One region of the Halomonas sp. MES3-P3E genome, then DNA from elsewhere that is predicted to be linked to it. Evidence: predicted binding sites of a transcription regulator. Region 1 holds the regulator's gene; each other region holds the start of a gene.

Region 1 (4,452 bases):
ATCACATGCGCAGGCATTACACCGTCTAACGGCGCGGCCAAATGGGCAAAGGGCACCAGGTCACGTTGTTTAATCACTTCTAGCGGGCGGTCATCCACCGGCAGCGCAACGTGAGAGTCTGCCGCAACTCCGCCGTGACCGGGGAAGTGCTTCCCGACAGCGGCCATACCAGCCTCATGGAGCCCTTGAATAAAGGCGCTGCCGAGCTGCGCCACATGCTGGGGATCGCGGCTAAAACTTCGGTCTCCAATAACACTTGAGATGCCGCTTTCGACATCCAGTACCGGAGCAAAGCTAAGATCCAAACCGCAGGCGGCCATTTCCATGCCCAATAGCCAGCCAGCATCTTTTGCGAGCGCAAGACCATCATCGGGGTTGGCGCTATAACACTCACCAATGCGAGCCATGGCAGGAAGACGCGTCATCCCTTCTTTAATACGCTGAACGCGGCCACCCTCTTGATCAACGGCAAGCAATAAGTCCGCACGCACACGTCGAATATCGCTGCAGAGCTGGCGTACTTGGTAGCCGTTCTGGACATTGCGGGCAAACAGAATAACGCCCCCTACCACCGGTTCTAGCAGCAAGCGCTTTTCTGCGGCCGTTAATTTCGGGCCTTCAAGGTCGAGCATGACCGGGCCTAACGGTTGAGTCATCGTGATAGGTCCATTAAAAAAGAGGCGGTGATTCTAGACGATCGTCTAGCGGTGTCAAAACAGATTAGTCAAACGACTGACGACCGCCGTGCAACCAAACGGGGGTACCTGGTAACGCTAACGAAAAGATATAGAGCAAATCACTATTGCGTAAACGAATACAGCCGTGGGATGCAGCAACGCCCATGGGCTGATCAGGGGGCGTACCATGAAGATAAATATAGCGACGCTGTGAATCGACCTGACCACCACGGTTCACGCCTTTTTCTAGTCCGCATAGCCACAGGATGCGGGTCAAAATCCAATCCCGCTTCGGATATGCTTCAGCTAGCGCAGGAGAAAATGCCTCCCCCGTCCAGCGACGACCCCGAAATACCGCATTATCAGGCATCCCGTTGCCGATCGCGGCTCTTATATAGTGCCAACCATGGGGTGTTTTGCCACTGCCGTTGTGCTCACCAACGCCCGCGAGGCCAGACGATATCTCACACTCATGCAGCACCTTCGGCCCTCGCCAACAGCGTAGCTGCTGCTGTGTGGTATCGATTTCCAACCAGATGTCCTCTACAGGGGGAAGCTCAGCGAGCTTGGGCGTTCGCATATTTTCCTTCTTCAAGTGCTGGGGGCAACGGTGCATTCATGGCAGCCACCACTACTGGGCGCAACCGCCTAACCAAATCCCGCACGGTGACCTGCTCTTGATAATCCTTTTCAGCGATATCGCGCAGTGCATCAAGGCCTGAAAGCGTAAAAATCACCGTACCAAGCATAAAGTGTAGCCGCCAAAAGCGTTCCGCGTCAGGCAAGTCGGGCGTGGCTTGACGCACTAACTCGGTGAAACGGGTAAACACATCACCATACTCTTGCTGAATATGACGCCTAAGATGCCCCTGCGCTTGGCTATAGGCAAGGCCCAGCAAGCGCATAAACACCTTTAAACTGTTGCGCTCAGCAGGCACTGCCAGCACGGTGGTCGCCATGGTTTCGAGTAGCGTTTCCAACGGAATAACGCGCCCTGCATGCTGGGCTTCAAGTTCATCAAGCGCAGTATGAAAACGCTGGGTGAACGGGTCCAGATAGCGTGAAAACACGGCCTGAATTAAGGCTTTTTTGGAACCAAAATGGTAATTCACCGCCGCTAAATTGACGCGCGCTTTGCTAGTGATGTTGCGCAGCGATGTTTCAGCAAAACCTCGCTCAGCAAACAGCACTTCAGCGGTGTCGAGTATTCGAGTTACCGTATCAGATTGAGCCATGCCGCTCTCCGGGGAAACGAGTGTTTAAAACATAGCAAAATACTATGCCATATCGCTGGTGGGCTCAACGCTTGATTTTCTGATGAAATATGGCTGTCTATATGAGTAGAAGCTTAGTTTAAAACGATTAGGAAAAATTCGGGGGCCTTTCTAGAGAGGGGGTTGACAAGACATGTACTGGACAGAGGAACATACTGTATACTTAACCACTTATCGATTAAGTCGACTTTTAATTTGTTACTGTCTATTCACTATTTTTGGAGTCTGGTATGTCGCGTCCGCTAACCGCTCGCCAACAGCACGTATTTGATTTTATTGTTAAGACCATGGGCGAATTTGGCTACCCTCCGACCCGTGCTGAAATTGCGAAAGCACTGGGGTTCCGCTCACCTAACGCCGCGGAAGAGCACCTGCGCGCGCTCGAGCGTAAAGGCGCTATTCGCATTATTCGCAATACTTCACGCGGTATTCGCCTACCCAATCAAGAGCCCCAGGAGTTAGTAGACAGCACCGCAAGTGCGTTGCCAGCTGCCAATATTGAAGCCTCGCCTGCTGGGCTGCCTGTGATTGGCGAAGTAGCCGCCGGGAGCCCTATCCTAGCGGCTGAGCATATTGACCGTTACTGCCCTCTGCCAGCCGAGTACTTCACTCCTAAAGCCGATTATCTGCTGCGTGTGCGGGGCCTTTCGATGAAGGATATTGGTATTTTAGAAGGTGATTTATTGGCAGTTCACCGTACCGAGCGGGTGCGCGATGGCCAGATTGTCGTTGCGCGCCTGGATGATGAAGTAACCGTTAAGCGCTTCAAACGCCAGGGCCACCAAGTAACGCTATTTGCGGAAAATGCAGACTTTGCGCCCATTGAAATCGACCTGCGTTCACAGTCACTCGATATCGAAGGTGTCGGCGTTGGCGTTATTCGTGGCGGTAATGGCCAGGCACTGGGCTAACCACCGTCGCTACTGCATGTCGATATAGCGGTGGTCATTAAAGGTGGCCACCCAATTAGGATGATAGACCAGCAGAATACTCAGCAGCATCCCGGTAATAAACGCCTCTGAAGGCATTAGTAGAGGTAAGAAGCGAGCATACTCCTGGGCAAGATAGATAGCGTTAGGGTCTGTACCTGCCACGATGATCAGCAGCACGGCAGCCAGCCCTGCCCCTAATGTTGCCAACGCCGCCCCAAAAAATCCGCAGGCAAATAGAAACACCATCAGGTTATCCGGCAGGCGGCGATCTACCAGCCGCCACACTGTGCCAATAATGGCAGCCGGAACAATGCCCGTTACCAGTACATTCGCCCCCAGTAGCGTCCACTCATTGCGGCCGATAATTACCATTGCCACATTAATGAGTATATTGCTGATCAGCGCTAATGGCGCTTTAAACACGAGTGTCATCAATACCGTAAAGACGAGATGCAGCGTTAGCCAGTCGACCGCCTGAGCGCGTAGCTGCCACATCAGCGCCACTGCCAGCGTTGCGCCTAACCAACGGTGCTGAAGAGCAGTGTCTTCCAGTAGCACTTGCCAGGGCCGCCGCCAAAGAGCCCACACCACTACGCCTAACGAGAGTAGCGAGGTGAATATCAGCGCCCAGGGCGCCAGTACACTTTGTGCGAACGACATAGCGGCTTCTCACATTATCGAGCGTTAGCTAAACACCACGGTCTTGTTGCCATGCACTAAAACCCGATCCTCAAGATGCCAGCGTAAACCGCGTGCGAGAACGGCTTTTTCAACATCACGCCCAAAGCGGACTAGATCGGTTGGGGTATGGCAGTGGCTAACGCGATGAATATCCTGTTCGATAATCGGGCCCGCGTCGAGTTCCTCGGTAACATAGTGGCAGGTGGCGCCAATCAGCTTCACTCCGCGCTGATATGCCTGGTGGTAGGGCTTAGCCCCAGCGAAAGAGGGTAAAAAACTGTGATGAATATTAATCACCCGCCCTGCATAGCGTGCGCACAGGTCAGGCGGCAGAATTTGCATATAACGCGCCAGCACGACGCAATCAGCACGTGCACTATCGATTTCTGCTTGCACCTTGGCAAATGACACTTGCTTGTTATCGGGGTCGACTGGCACATAGTGATAAGGAATGCCGTACCATTCGGTCAATGAACGCATATCGTCATGGTTGGAAATGACGCCAACAATATCGCAATCCAACTCACCCGCCTGCCAGCGATAAAGCAAATCTACCAAGCAGTGTGACTCTCTAGAGACCATCAATACCACCCGGCGGCGCTGCTGTGTATCCACCAATGACCACTGCATATCGAATTCGATTGCCACCGGCTCGAACGCTGCACGTAGCGCTTCTACCGACATCCCCACTGAATCCGCCAAGATTTCGTAACGCATAAAAAAACAGCCCGTTTCTAAATCAGAGTGCTGGCTGGCTTCAGTGATAGACCCCCCTTGCTTAGCAATAAAGCTCGATACTCGGGCCACAATACCTACCCGATCAGGGCAGGACACAACTAAACGATAATAATGGGACATGTGAGCGACTCTTGACCTATTTCTAAGGTA
Region 2 (4,452 bases), on a different contig from region 1:
CGCCCGTTCCATAAACTTCAAGTAGTTAACGTAGTAGACAATGCCGCCTGCGTCAGTATCTTCCATATAAACACGCAGCGGCAGGCGATAACTATCGTTAGCCAAATCACTCACGGACGGCGCTCCCCTTCCATGTCGGTCGCCTGCTCGTGGGGCACACGTTCAAAGTGCAGCCACGCTTGGCGGGTCACGACACGCCCGCGTGGTGTACGCATCATTAGGCCCTGTTGAATCAGATAGGGCTCAATCACATCTTCAATGGTGTCACGTTCTTCACTGATAGCAGCGGCGAGCGAGTCAATGCCCACCGGCCCGCCGTCAAATTTGTCGATCATGGCCAGCAGTAACCGTCGATCCATATGATCCAGGCCGTGGTGGTCCACATTGAGCATATTGAGGGCAGCATCGGCTATGGCGACATCGACCACACCGTTGCCTTTCATTTCAGCGTAATCACGCACACGGCGTAATAGCCGATTAGCGATTCGTGGCGTACCGCGGGAACGGCGGGCGATTTCAATCGCGCCGTCGTGGCTAGTTTCAACCCCCAACAGGCGCGCCGAGCGCGAAACAATTTCAGTTAGCTCTTCAAGATTATAAAACTCAAGCCGCTGAACGATGCCAAACCGGTCGCGCAGTGGAGAGGTCAATAAACCTGCCCGCGTCGTCGCCCCCACCAGGGTAAAGCGGGGCAAATCCAGCTTGATAGAGCGCGCAGCCGGACCCTCGCCAATCATGATATCCAGCTGAAAATCTTCCATGGCCGGGTATAGCACTTCTTCGACCACCGGCGAAAGACGATGAATTTCATCGATAAAAAGCACATCGCCAGGCTCAAGATTGGTCAGCATGGCAGCGAGATCCCCCGCCCGCTCCAACACCGGGCCAGAGGTCGACTTCATTCCGACCCCCATCTCGGTGGCAATAATATGCGCAAGTGTCGTTTTACCTAACCCAGGCGGGCCAAATACCAACGTGTGGTCCAGGCTCTCTTCACGCAGCCGTGCGGCGCCAATAAAGATTTCCAACTGCTCGCGGACACGCGGCTGGCCAATATAGTCATCCAGTCGCTTAGGGCGAATTGCGTAATCAATGCGCCCCTCCCCCTGTTCGGGCTCAGCGGCGATCAGCCGATCGTGTTCTAGCATAAGTGCTCTTCTTAATAACGATTACAAAATGACAGCGTCGAATTGACGTTTGCTAATGCGAGCTCGCTTAGCCGCTCATGCGTTGGGTGAGCGCGGCTTTAATCAGTGCTTCGGTGGACTGATTAGGGTCAATGTCGGCGAGCATTTTCGATGCCTCAGTCAGCTTGTACCCCAAGCTGACTAAGGCGGCTTCTGCATCGGCAAGGCTATCACGGGCGGATGCTCGGCCATTAGCGGCCTCTAGAGGCAGTAGTGCGTTACTGCCATCTTCCCACTCGGGGAAGCGGTCACGCATTTCGATAATCAGCCGCTCGGCGGTTTTCTTGCCCACCCCCGGCAGTGTTGTCAACGCCTTGCTGTCATCATCACGCACACAGCGCATAAAGGCGTCTTCATCCATACCTGATAAAATCGCTAACGCCAGCTTGGGCCCCACCCCATTGACTTTGATCAGCGCGCGGAAAAGCGCTCGTTCATGCTCTCTACCAAACCCATATAGCAAATGAGCATCGTCACGAATTGTTAGATGAGTAAATAATGAAACGCTTTCACCGACGGCAGGCAGTGCTACCAGCGTATTCATCGAGGTTTCCAGCTCATAGCCTACACCATGAACGTCGATAACAATCCAGGGAGGTTGCTTTGCCAGTAACTGGCCACTTAGACGTCCAATCATAAAGTCGCTCGCACAGGTGTTGAAATAATAAAACAAGAGGGTGAAAACAGACGTTTACTATAAAGCGACTCTGTACAGGTGACCAGTAGTTCAGCCACACGCAGAGTAACCGTTACAGCCGCCAGCGGCCTGTGGAGCGACGACGGGCCCGCGTTGGCGCGGCGGGTAGGCCATGGCTGCTAAAGACAGAACCACTAAAGGCATGCGTTAACGCAATCGCTAATGCATCCGCGGCATCAGCCTGGGGAGTAGCAGAAAGCTGCAGAATAGCGGTCACCATATGCTGGACTTGCTCTTTGTCCGCGCCGCCCTGGCCTGTCACCGCCTGTTTAATCTGCCGCGCGGCGTACTCGGCAAGGCTCAATCCATGATTGGCCATGCAGACAAGCGCCGCCCCCCGCGCTTGGCCCAGCTTGAGCGCCGAATCAGGGTTTTTGGCCATAAAGACACGCTCAATAGCCACTTGGTTGGGCCGATGCAAACCGACGACTTCGCTAAGACCGGCATAAATCTGTGCCAGTCGTTGTTCTAGCGCCCCTTCCGCCGTGCGAATACAACCACTTGCCACGTAGCAGGGCTTCACACCGACCACGTCGATTACCCCATACCCTGTCACGCGTGACCCTGGGTCAATACCCAGGATACGGACAGGATTAGCAGGCTTTTTCTCATCCATGTCGTCGACACTCGTTGGGGCTTTATACAAAAACACCGACGCCGGAGCGTCGGTGTTAGGCACTTAACCAACCACGTTATTCGGTGGCTGTTTCCGGCTTGGCCTTCTGGCGTAGACGGATGTTTAAATCTTTTAACTGTTCAGGACTGACTTCGCCTGGGGCATTCGTCATTAAGCAAGCAGCGCTTTGGGTTTTCGGGAAGGCGATGACTTCACGAATAGTCTTAGCACCCACCATCAGCATGACGAGGCGGTCCAAACCAAAGGCTAAGCCACCATGGGGCGGCGCGCCGTACTGAAGCGCATCCAGCAAGAAGCCGAATTTTTCTTGAGCTTCTACTTCACCAATGCCGAGGATCTCGAAAACGGTGCTCTGCATGGTTTGGTCGTGGATACGAATAGAGCCGCCGCCCAATTCGGTACCGTTGAGCACCATATCGTAAGCGCGCGAAAGTGCGCTCGCTGGGTCGGCCTTTAGCTCTTCCGGGCTGCAAGAAGGCGCGGTAAAGGGGTGGTGAAGCGGGCTGAGGCGGCCATTGTCGTCAGCTTCAAACATCGGGAAGTCGACTACCCACAGCGGTGCCCATTCCTGAGTGTAGAGCTCAAGGTCAGCGCCCAGTTTGACGCGCAGCGCGCCAATGGCTTCGTTGACGATACGGGTTTTATCTGCACCAAAGAAGATGATATCGCCATCTTCAGCGCCTACCCGATCGAGCAACTCTTCAACGATATTTTCCATGAACTTAACGATCGGCGACTGCAGACCCTCAAGTCCTTTAGCGCGCTCGTTGACCTTGATCCACGCCAAGCCCTTGGCACCGTAGATGCCGACAAACTTGGTGTATTCGTCGATCTCTTTACGCGACAGCTTAGCGCCACCGGGTACTTTCAGCGCCGCTACACGACCATCATCCGCGCTGGCCGGGCCAGAGAAAACTTTGAAATCGACTTGCTGCATCAGATCGTCGACATCAGTCAATTCAAGCGGGATGCGCAGATCCGGCTTATCAGAGCCAAAGCGATCCATTGCTTCCTGCCAAGTCATGCGCGGAAATTCAGGTAGTTCGGCTTTTAACACGTCCTGGAATAGCTGACGAATCATGGATTCAGTAATGCCCATGATATCGCTCTCTTCCACAAACGACGCTTCAATATCAATCTGAGTGAACTCAGGCTGACGGTCGGCGCGCAGATCTTCATCGCGGAAGCACTTTGCGATTTGGTAATAGCGGTCAAAACCGGCCACCATCAACAGCTGCTTAAAGAGCTGTGGTGACTGGGGCAGCGCAAAGAAACTTCCCGCGTGGGTACGGCTTGGCACCAAGTAATCGCGGGCACCTTCAGGCGTGGCACGCGTGAGTACCGGTGTTTCGATATCCAGGAAGCCCTGGCTTTCGAGATAAGCACGTACGTTGTGAGAAATGCTCGAACGCAGGCGTAGCTTCTCAATCATGTCCGGACGGCGAAGGTCGATATAACGGTGCTTTAAGCGCACCTCTTCGCCTACCTTGCCATGCTCATCCAGTTGGAAAGGCGGTGTAATCGCAGTGTTGAGTACTTCGACCTCTTTCGCCAATATTTCAATCATGCCTGTGGGCATGGTGGCGTTTTGAGTACCTTCAGGGCGCAGCCGAACACGTCCAGTGATACGCAGGACATACTCACTGCGGGCACGGTCGGCAGTGGCGAACGCCTCGGCGGTATCAGGATCGACCACGAACTGAGCGATGCCATCGCGATCGCGCATGTCGAGGAAAATGACCCCACCGTGGTCGCGGCGGCGATGAACCCATCCGCATACCGTAACCGTTTGATCCACCAAAGTTTCGTTTAGCTGGCCGCAATAATGGCTGCGCATGTCAAATCCTGTTCTGTTACGTGGCAATTAATGTGTCGCGGGCGTCCCCGACCCTGACTGCCGCAGTTATGCTGCGGCGCCTTTGTCACTGGGA
Region 3 (4,452 bases), on a different contig from region 1:
GCCGTTAACGAGCTCCTGTACCCAGCGCTTGCTCGACTCTCGGCGTAGGATCTCGCTGCGCGTGCGCATCAGCGTCAAGGCAATAAAAAAGCTGTAGAAACCCAGCACCATAATGACCAGCGGTAGCCACATTTCGGTGGGCATCGTTGGGCGCGAGGTTAATGTAAACGAGGCTGGCTGGTGCAGGGTGTACCACCAATCCACCGAGTATTTGATGATGGGAATGTTGATGACGCCCACCATGGCCAGCACCGAGGCTGCCCGTGAGGCGCTATCGCGGCTGGTAAACGCACCGCGCAGGGCAATCACGCCTAAATAGAGAAAGAGCAGAATCAGCATGGAGGTAAGCCGGGCATCCCACATCCACCAGGTACCCCAGGTCGGCACCCCCCATACAGCACCGGAAAATAGCGCGACAAAGGTCATCGCAGCGCCCAGCGGTGCCATGACTGCCGCCGCCATATCGGCGACTTTAATTTTCCAGACCATAAACACCAGCCCAGACACTGCCATGGAGATAAAAATCGATTGAGCTAAAAAGGCCGCCGGCACGTGAACATAAATGATCCGGAAGCTGTTGCCCTGTTGATAATCCGCAGGCGCAAACGCCAGCCCCCACAGCGAGCCAGTGACCAATAACAGCACCGCTGCGGCCCAAAACCAGGGCTGTAATTTGGCGCTAATGCCATAGAACCACTTGGGTGATCCCAGTTTGTGTATAAAGGCCCACATAGCGTGTCCTGTCCTTAACCGTTAATACTGATACGCAGCGATGCGGCAATCGCCCACGGCGCTAACATAAGTGAAGCGGCCAGCAGCGCGCCTAAGATAGCCAAGTGCGCAGAGACACCGTCGCCCAAAATAGCCGCCTGGACGGCACCTGCGCCAAAAATGAGTACCGGAATATACAGCGGCAGCACTAGCAGCGAGAGCAGTACGCCGCCCCGCGCCAAGCCGACGGTTAACGCCGCCCCAATGGCACCAATCAGGCTCAAGCTCGCCGTGCCCAGCGCCAGCGATAGCGCCAACACCGCGTAACTACCCGCAGGCAGTGCGAGCATAATGCCCAGCAGTGGCGCCATCAGTGCCAACGGCAGCCCGGTCAGCAGCCAATGCACGGCCACTTTCGCCACGCTTAATGCAGCCAGCGGCTGCGGAGCGAGTAACAGCTGTTCAAGGCTGCCGTCGTCGTAGTCACTGCGAAACAGGCTATCTAGTGACAGCAGCGCGGCTAACAGTGCCGCCACCCATAGCAACCCCGGCGCAATCGTCGCCAACAGCTCAGGGTCGGGTGAAATAGCGATCGGAAACAGGGTGATCACCAGAGCAAAAAACACCAGCGGATTGAGCACTTCACCGCGACGTCTCAGCAGCAGCGTCAAATCACGCACCAACGTGGCCTTCACCGCGATCATCAGCCCGCCCTGATGCTCAAGCAGTGGCACTGAAGGGGCATCCATGACGGAGTCTGATCCGTTTAGAGAGCTATCTGAAGAGCTGTGCAAGCCTGTTTTCTGCAACCCTGTTTCCTGCAATCCGGTCTCCTCTACCCCAGCGCTATGCGTCTTAACAGCGATGACGCGGCTAACTCGTGGTGTGTCGTTACTAGCACGCAGCCGCCCGCTTGAGCATGCCTAATCAGTTGCCTTTCAAGGGCTGCAACACCGTGGCGATCAATGGCGGTGAAGGGCTCGTCTAGCACCCACAGCGCGCGGGGTGTCAGCGTCAATCGCGCCAGCGCCACACGGCGCTGCTGGCCTGCCGAGAGTTGAGCGGCGGGCACGTCTTCAAAGCCTGCCAGGCCAACCTGTTCAAGGGCATCCAGGCGCTGCTCCTCGCCCTCTTGTGCCCCGCTGCCCTGTCCTCCACTGCTCTCGCCACTCAGCGCCTGATACCACGCTAAATTTTCTAAGGGGGATAGCCCAGACTTGATGCCTGGGGCATGTCCTAAATAGAGCAAATTAGCGAGAAAATGTTCACGGACACTCTGCATTGCAGCGCCATTCCAGAACAGCTCGCCTTCATAGTCGCTCAGTTGCCCGGAGAGAATTTTAAGCAGGCTAGTTTTACCACTGCCATTAGGCCCTTCAATTCGCACGATTTCACCGCTGCGAATATCGAGATCCAGCCCCTTAAACAGTGAGCGATCATCACGTTCGCAGGACAGCTGTCGGGCTTGTAGACACAGGCTCAAGAGTCTCTCCAGGCACATTGATTTCGCGTCGAACTCTACACGGAAAGCCCGTTTCTCGCCACTCACTCTATGCGGCGCTGGGTCGCAGCATGACCTCAATCAATATGGCGTAAGACCAATTACTGCTAGCACTGTATGCAAAAACAGGTCTATACTGAAAACCACTGTATGAAAGAACATGCAATGGAGATTTCTCAATGACCATATCGATGGCAGCACCTACCGTTAAGCCTAACCACTTACACTCGGTCCCGCGTACCTATGCGCCGACGCCTAGCATTACTCGTCGCAATACCTATGCGCTTAAAGTGCGTGGTAACGCAATGCGTGATTGCAACTTGTTCGATGGCGATGTCATTATTATTCGGCGTTATCAGCATGATGCCCAAACAGAAACCGCCGTTGCCGAAATCAACCAGCAAAAAATCGTCTTGAAGCAGCTCTCGATCAGCCGCTTTGGCGTAGAGCTATGGCCTGAGGATACGTTGCAGCCAGCGCTATTTTTGCATAACCGTGATATTCAGGTGCTCGGCATGGTGATGGGTGTTGAATCTCATCCAAAAACTGGCCTGCAAAATAAGGCTACTATCACGGAGCATTAATGCGTTACCGGGTGCCGGAACTCCCCCTTTCGTCTTGGCAGACCACTGACATCGAAGTCGAAAAAAGTCACTTTATTACCTGGACCTGCCACGCCTCAGACATTGATGCATTCACCCGCATGCTGGCGGCGGCTAAAGCCGAGCATCCCAATGCGAGCCATCACTGCACGGCCTATATTGCTGGCCCACCCGGCGAGCAAAATTTGATTGGCTTCTCTGATGATGGCGAACCTGGCGGCACCGCGGGTCGCCCAATGTATCAAGTTCTGCAGGGCAGCCAATTAGGTCAAATTGGTTGCGTGGTGATCCGCTATTTTGGCGGGACGAAGTTAGGTACCGGCGGCTTGGCCCGCGCTTACGCTCAGGCGGTTAGTCATGCTTTGGAGACGCTACCTACCCGGGAAGTGGTCGAGCGCGATCTTTATACCTTGCGGCTCGGCTTTGCCAATGAAGCGATTGCCCGCGCCTGGTGCGAAGAGCAGGCTATCCCCATTGAGCAAGCGGATTACGATGGCGACGGTGTTCGCTTGACCATTGGTTGGCCACGGGACAACCCACTTGACCTTTCCCCGCTAGAAAACCGCTTGAAGAGCGCTATTGAGGTTCTCTCTGCACCAATGGCATGACGCAGCAGAGCGAAAAGGCCCCCTATGTCATTGCGAGGAGCTTGCGACGCGGCAATCTCATCCTATCTTGAGCACTAACCCCAGATTGCTTCACTTCGTTCGCAATGACACCCACCGGTCATTGCGAGGAGCCTACGACGAAGCAATCTCAAGCCTACACTGAAAACCAATCCACAATTGCTTCACTGTGTTCGCAATGAACACCCCCTATGTCATTGCGAGGAGCTTGCGACGCGGCAATCTCGTCCTGCGGTGGCACACAAACCGAGATCGCCGCGCTTCGCTCGCGATGACAGAGGACTAGTTAACCAAGGTATTTAATCATCACCCCGGCCGCAACCGCCGACCCAATAACACCTGCCACATTGGGTCCCATGGCGTGCATCAACAGGAAGTTATGCGGGTTCGACTCCAGCCCCACCTTGTTGGCCACCCGGGCAGCCATCGGCACCGCAGAAACACCGGCAGCACCAATCAGCGGGTTGATGGGCATTTTACTGACCATGTTCATCAGCTTGGCCATTAACACCCCCGCGGCCGTGCCGATCCCGAAGGCGACAATCCCCAGCCCGAGAATGCCTAACGTTTCAAACGTCAGGAAGCTATCGGCCATTAACTTGGAGCCGACGGACAGCCCCAGAATAATGGTCACAATATTGATCAGGGAATTCTGCGCAGTATCCGATAAACGCTCGACCACACCGCACTCGCGCATCAAGTTACCGAAGCAGAACATACCGAGTAGCGGGGCGGCATCGGGCAGAAACAGTGCGACCAGAATCAACAGCATCAGTGGGAAGACCACTTTTTCCAGCTTGGAGACCGGGCGCAGCTGGGTCATCTTGATTTGCCGCTCTTTATCGGTCGTCAGCAGACGCATGATCGGCGGCTGAATCAGCGGCACCAACGCCATGTAGGCGTAAGCGGCCACGGCAATCGCCCCCAGTAATTCAGGCGCCAGTACGCTGGAGACGTAGATGGAGGTCGGGCCATCCGCACCGCCGATAATACCAATCGCGGCCGCCTGATT
Region 4 (4,452 bases), on a different contig from region 1:
AACAACGGTCAGGGCAACGGAGAGCGTGATGATTCGAGTCAATTTTTGCATTTGGACCTATTCTTCACTATCGTGGTTTCGGTTGATCATACCCGACCTAACCTGTTACTGCGAAGAGCGACCATGGCCGATCAGAACCATGAATTGCGCAAAGCCGGTCTGAAAGTGACCCTGCCGCGCGTCAAGATACTTCAGATTCTCGAAAATGTTTCGGGTCAGCACCACCTTAGCGCGGAAGAAGTGTATAAAACACTGATTGATGCGGGCGAAGATGTTGGCCTGGCGACTGTATACCGTGTATTGACTCAGTTTGAGTCAGCGGGGTTGGTTATTCGTCATAATTTTGACGGTGGCCATGCAGTTTTTGAGATGACCCAAGAGGATCACCATGACCACATGGTGTGCCTTGAAAGCGGTGAGATCATTGAGTTTGTTGATGAAATCATTGAGCGTCGTCAGCAAGAAATCGCTGAAGAGCATGGCTACGAGTTAGTGGATCATGCGCTAGTGCTTTATGTTCGTCCGCGTGGCTCCGATGTGACCCGCCAAGACAGCGGGCCAACGAACAAGAAATAACGTTCGTGGTTAGACACTGCACGCGGCTCGAAAATATGAACGCCCCTGCATTACCTGTTCGAATTCGCCATCAATGGAATTTGTCCGGTAATCAGGGGCGTTTTATTTTGCCGCTTATAAAGTCCTGATTTTGCCGCTTATAAAGTCCTGGTAGGTGCTCTTCAAGTTAGTGCGGCGGGCGCTGGCTTGCATGCAGCATTTCACGGGCATGGGCGAGGGTTTGGTCAGAAAGCGTCACGCCGCCCAGCATGCGTGCCAGTTCGCTGATGCGCCCCTGTTCGTCAAGTAGTGCCATCTGGGTCAGCGTGGTGTCGCGTTTCGCCTGTTTCTCGATATGCAGATGCTGGTGTGCCTGGGCTGCCACTTGCGGTAGGTGGGTCACGGTCATTACCTGACCATTTTCACCTAGCTTGCGGAGTAATTGACCAACGATTTCTGCGGTCGCGCCCGAAATGCCCACATCTACTTCGTCAAACACTAGGCTTGGCACCGTTGAGTGCGTCGCCGCGACCACTTGAATGGCCAAGCTAATCCGAGACAATTCACCGCCGGAGGCTACTTTCGTTAGTGGCCGCGCGGGCTGGCCGGGGTTGGCGCTGATCAAAAATTGCACACGATCAAGGCCTTCAGGAGAGGGCGCCTCTTTCGCGGTAACCTCCACTTCAAAGCGGGCCTTGCCCATGGCTAAAAAGCCCAGCTGTTGCTGTACTTCCTTGCCTAGGCGAAGCGCGGCTTTTTGACGGCTCTCGCTGAGTTTTTTCGCTTCCTGGCGGTAGCTTTCACGTAGCTCAACGACTCGCGCACTCAGTGCCTCCAGGTCATTACCCCCCTCTTCTAACTGCGCGACTTCCCGTTGTAGGTCAGCATGCAGGGCGCATAGCTCGTCAGGGGCAACGTGGTGCTTACGGGCAATTCGATGTACGTCGGTCATGCGCTCTTCCACCCAAGCCAGCCGCTCAGGGTCGAGTTCGGTGGTGCTGGCGAGACGGTTGAGCTCACTGGAAGCCTCTTCCACTTGAATACGGGCATCGCTCAGCATGGCGAGCGTATTGGCCAGCGTGCCTTTGTCGCTACCCGGCAGCGCGCTTAAATGGGCGAAAGCTTGGTTGAGTAGCGAGAGCGCGCCACCTTCATCGCTGGCGCAACAGTCAGCGGCAAACTGTGTTTCACGCAGCGTCTCCTCAGCATGCGCGAGCGTGTGCTGTTCTTCTTCCAGGGTGGCCAGTTCACCTTCTGCTAAACCAAGCTGATCTAGCTCTTCTACCTGATAACGCAGTAGCTGCCGTTTGGCTTCTACTTCGCTGCCTTCTTCGCTTAGCTTTTTCAGCTGCCGACGCGAATTGCGCCACTCGCGAAACGTAACGGCCAGTTGAGCGGTTGCGTCGTTTAGATTCGCGTAGTCATCCAGTAAAGCAAGGTGGGTCTCTTCTCGCATTAAGGCGTGATGGGCGTGCTGACCATGAATCTGGATCAGTTGCTCGCCGAGGGATTTTAGATCTGAAATAGTCGCGGGTTGGCCGTTGATCCAGGCTTTGGAGCGTCCGTTGGCAGTGACGACACGGCGCAACAGGCACTCTTCAGCAGGGAGCTCGCGGGCTGACAGCCACTCAACGGCAGCGGGCAGGTGCTGAATGTCGAAACGGGCGGAAAGGTCGGTACGTTCGCGGCCGTGGCGCACGCTCCCGGCATCAGCGCGTTCGCCCAGGCATAACCCTAAAGCGCCCAAAAGAATCGATTTGCCCGCCCCGGTTTCCCCGGTAATGGCCGTCATGCCACCGGTGAGGTCGAGCTCTAAATGATCAACAATAGCGAAATCTTGAATAGCTAGCTGAGTAAGCATGACGCCTCCCGAGGCGGTACAGCATTGAAGCTGGATACTTAACCAATAGTTGTTAATTTATACAGTAGTTAATAACTCACTTCAATGCACCTCTTGAGATGGAATTTATGGCCCCCATATAGCGTGCATGATCAGTTAAGGCTAGTAACTAACGGCTTACTTCTTTGCGCGCCGCCCGCGTGGCAGCGCCCTACTTAATAGGAGCACAACATGGCGAAAGAACCGCAAACACCGATGGATGACGAGCTGGCCCGCCACGAGCAAGAAGCGGATGGCGCCGAGCAAGCGGAAGAGCAGGCCGCCGAAGAGCGCTTGATGGAGGGCGAGCTGGAAGGGTTGATCAATGACGAAGAGTCATTTGAAGGCAGTGTCGATAACCCTGAAGCAGAAATGCTGGCCGCTCAGGTAGGCGAGCTCGAGCAAAGCTTAGCCGAAGCCAAGGATCAAGCCCTGCGCGCCGCTGCGGAAGCGCAAAACGTGCGTCGCCGTGCTGAGCAAGAAGCCGAAAAAGCGCGCAAGTTCGCCCTAGAGAAGTTCGTTAAAGAACTGCTGCCGGTCGTTGATAGCTTGGAAAAAGCGCTTGAGACCATGGAAGAGGGAGCCTCGGAGATTCACCGCGAAGGCGTTTCCATGACCTTGAAAATGCAGTTGGATGTACTCAACAAGTTCGGAGTGGAAAGCATTGAGCCCCACGGCGAGCCTTTCGACCCCCAAGTGCATGAAGCCATGACCATGGTGCCCAACCCGGATCTTGATCCCAATACTGTGATGGACGTTATGCAAAAAGGCTATTTACTCAATGGACGCTTGGTGCGCCCGGCGATGGTGGTAGTGAGCCAAAAAGCCAATTAAGCAAATGGCTGCATAGGGTAAGAAAGCAGGGGGTGAAAAAAAGCCCTTGAAAAGTCAGCGGCGGCCCCCAAATAAAGGGCAACCCCGCGGGGAAACCCGCAGACAAGCTTTAAAAGCTAAATTTTCAGTTTTGTAACAACCGAATTCGAGGTATTGCTATGGGACGTATAATTGGTATCGACCTGGGCACCACTAACTCTTGTGTGGCCGTGCTTGATGGTGACAGCGCTAAAGTAATTGAAAATGCCGAAGGCGGCCGTACAACGCCTTCTATCATCGCTTATACCGATGATGGCGAAACGCTGGTCGGTCAGGCGGCAAAACGCCAAGCGGTGACTAACCCAGAAAACACGCTGTACGCCATCAAGCGCCTTATTGGCCGTCGCTTTAAAGACGACGTTGTCCAAAAAGATATCAAAATGGTGCCGTACAAAATCACCGAAGCAGATAACGGTGATGCCTGGGTTGAAGTAAAAGGCAAAAAAATGGCACCGCCGCAGGTTAGCGCGGAAGTGCTGAAGAAAATGAAAAAGACCGCCGAAGACTACTTGGGCGAAACGGTCACTGAAGCGGTTATTACCGTACCGGCCTACTTCAATGACAGCCAGCGTCAGGCGACAAAAGATGCTGGCCGCATCGCCGGTCTAGACGTTAAGCGCATTATTAACGAGCCGACCGCTGCCGCACTGGCCTACGGTATGGACAAATCGCGCGGCGACAAAACCATCGCGGTCTACGACCTGGGTGGCGGTACTTTCGATATCTCAATCATCGAAATTGCCGATGTCGACGGCGAAACCCAGTTTGAAGTGTTGGCCACCAACGGTGACACCTTCCTGGGCGGCGAAGATTTCGACTTGGCGCTGATCAACTACCTGGTTGACCAGTTCAAGGCTGACAGCGGCATTGATCTGTCTGGCGACAATTTGGCCATGCAGCGTCTGAAAGAAGCCGCTGAGAAAGCCAAAATTGAGCTTTCCAGCGCTCAACAGACCGATGTGAACCTGCCTTACATCACCGCCGACAACACTGGCCCGAAACACCTTAACGTTAAGGTGACACGCGCCAAGCTGGAGTCGCTGGTAGAAAATCTGGTTCAGCGTTCACTCGAGCCGTGCAAAATGGCACTGAAAGATGCTGGCTTGTCCGCGTCTGAAATCGACGAAGTGATCCTGGTCGGTGGC

Evidence for each region. Region 1 encodes LexA, which represses DNA repair genes until DNA is damaged. Its sites were predicted from a motif close to TACTGTNTANNTANACAGTA; they were not measured.
Region 2: a site for LexA is predicted at 1,893-1,912, ahead of ruvA (Holliday junction branch migration protein RuvA). Genes of this name have one in related genera too.
Region 3: a site for LexA is predicted at 2,324-2,343, ahead of CXF87_RS19870 (LexA family protein). Genes of this name have one in related genera too.
Region 4: a site for LexA is predicted at 2,464-2,483, ahead of recN (DNA repair protein RecN). Genes of this name have one in related genera too.

What each region holds. Positions count from the first base shown of each region.
Region 1 is NZ_PJBT01000009.1:38,820-43,271, forward strand. It holds gene nagZ (beta-N-acetylhexosaminidase) at 1-656, opposite strand, end outside; gene CXF87_RS03035 (L,D-transpeptidase) at 721-1,257, opposite strand; gene CXF87_RS03040 (TetR/AcrR family transcriptional regulator) at 1,235-1,912, opposite strand; gene lexA (transcriptional repressor LexA) at 2,182-2,862, shown strand; gene CXF87_RS03050 (energy-coupling factor ABC transporter permease) at 2,872-3,543, opposite strand; gene purU (formyltetrahydrofolate deformylase) at 3,568-4,422, opposite strand.
Region 2 is NZ_PJBT01000185.1:184,700-189,151, reverse strand. It holds gene ybgC (tol-pal system-associated acyl-CoA thioesterase) at 1-114, opposite strand, end outside; gene ruvB (Holliday junction branch migration DNA helicase RuvB) at 111-1,148, opposite strand; gene ruvA (Holliday junction branch migration protein RuvA) at 1,216-1,824, opposite strand; gene ruvC (crossover junction endodeoxyribonuclease RuvC) at 1,937-2,500, opposite strand; gene aspS (aspartate--tRNA ligase) at 2,577-4,358, opposite strand; gene CXF87_RS15715 (FmdB family zinc ribbon protein) at 4,425-4,452, opposite strand, start outside.
Region 3 is NZ_PJBT01000192.1:4,262-8,713, reverse strand. It holds gene CXF87_RS19885 (heme ABC transporter permease) at 1-732, opposite strand, end outside; gene ccmB (heme exporter protein CcmB) at 747-1,460, opposite strand; gene ccmA (cytochrome c biogenesis heme-transporting ATPase CcmA) at 1,547-2,194, opposite strand; gene CXF87_RS19870 (LexA family protein) at 2,392-2,796, shown strand; gene CXF87_RS19865 (IMPACT family protein) at 2,796-3,422, shown strand; gene CXF87_RS19860 (sodium ion-translocating decarboxylase subunit beta) at 3,727-4,452, opposite strand, start outside.
Region 4 is NZ_PJBT01000016.1:54,851-59,302, reverse strand. It holds gene bamE (outer membrane protein assembly factor BamE) at 1-51, opposite strand, end outside; gene fur (ferric iron uptake transcriptional regulator) at 124-576, shown strand; gene recN (DNA repair protein RecN) at 743-2,416, opposite strand; gene grpE (nucleotide exchange factor GrpE) at 2,627-3,268, shown strand; gene dnaK (molecular chaperone DnaK) at 3,427-4,452, shown strand, end outside.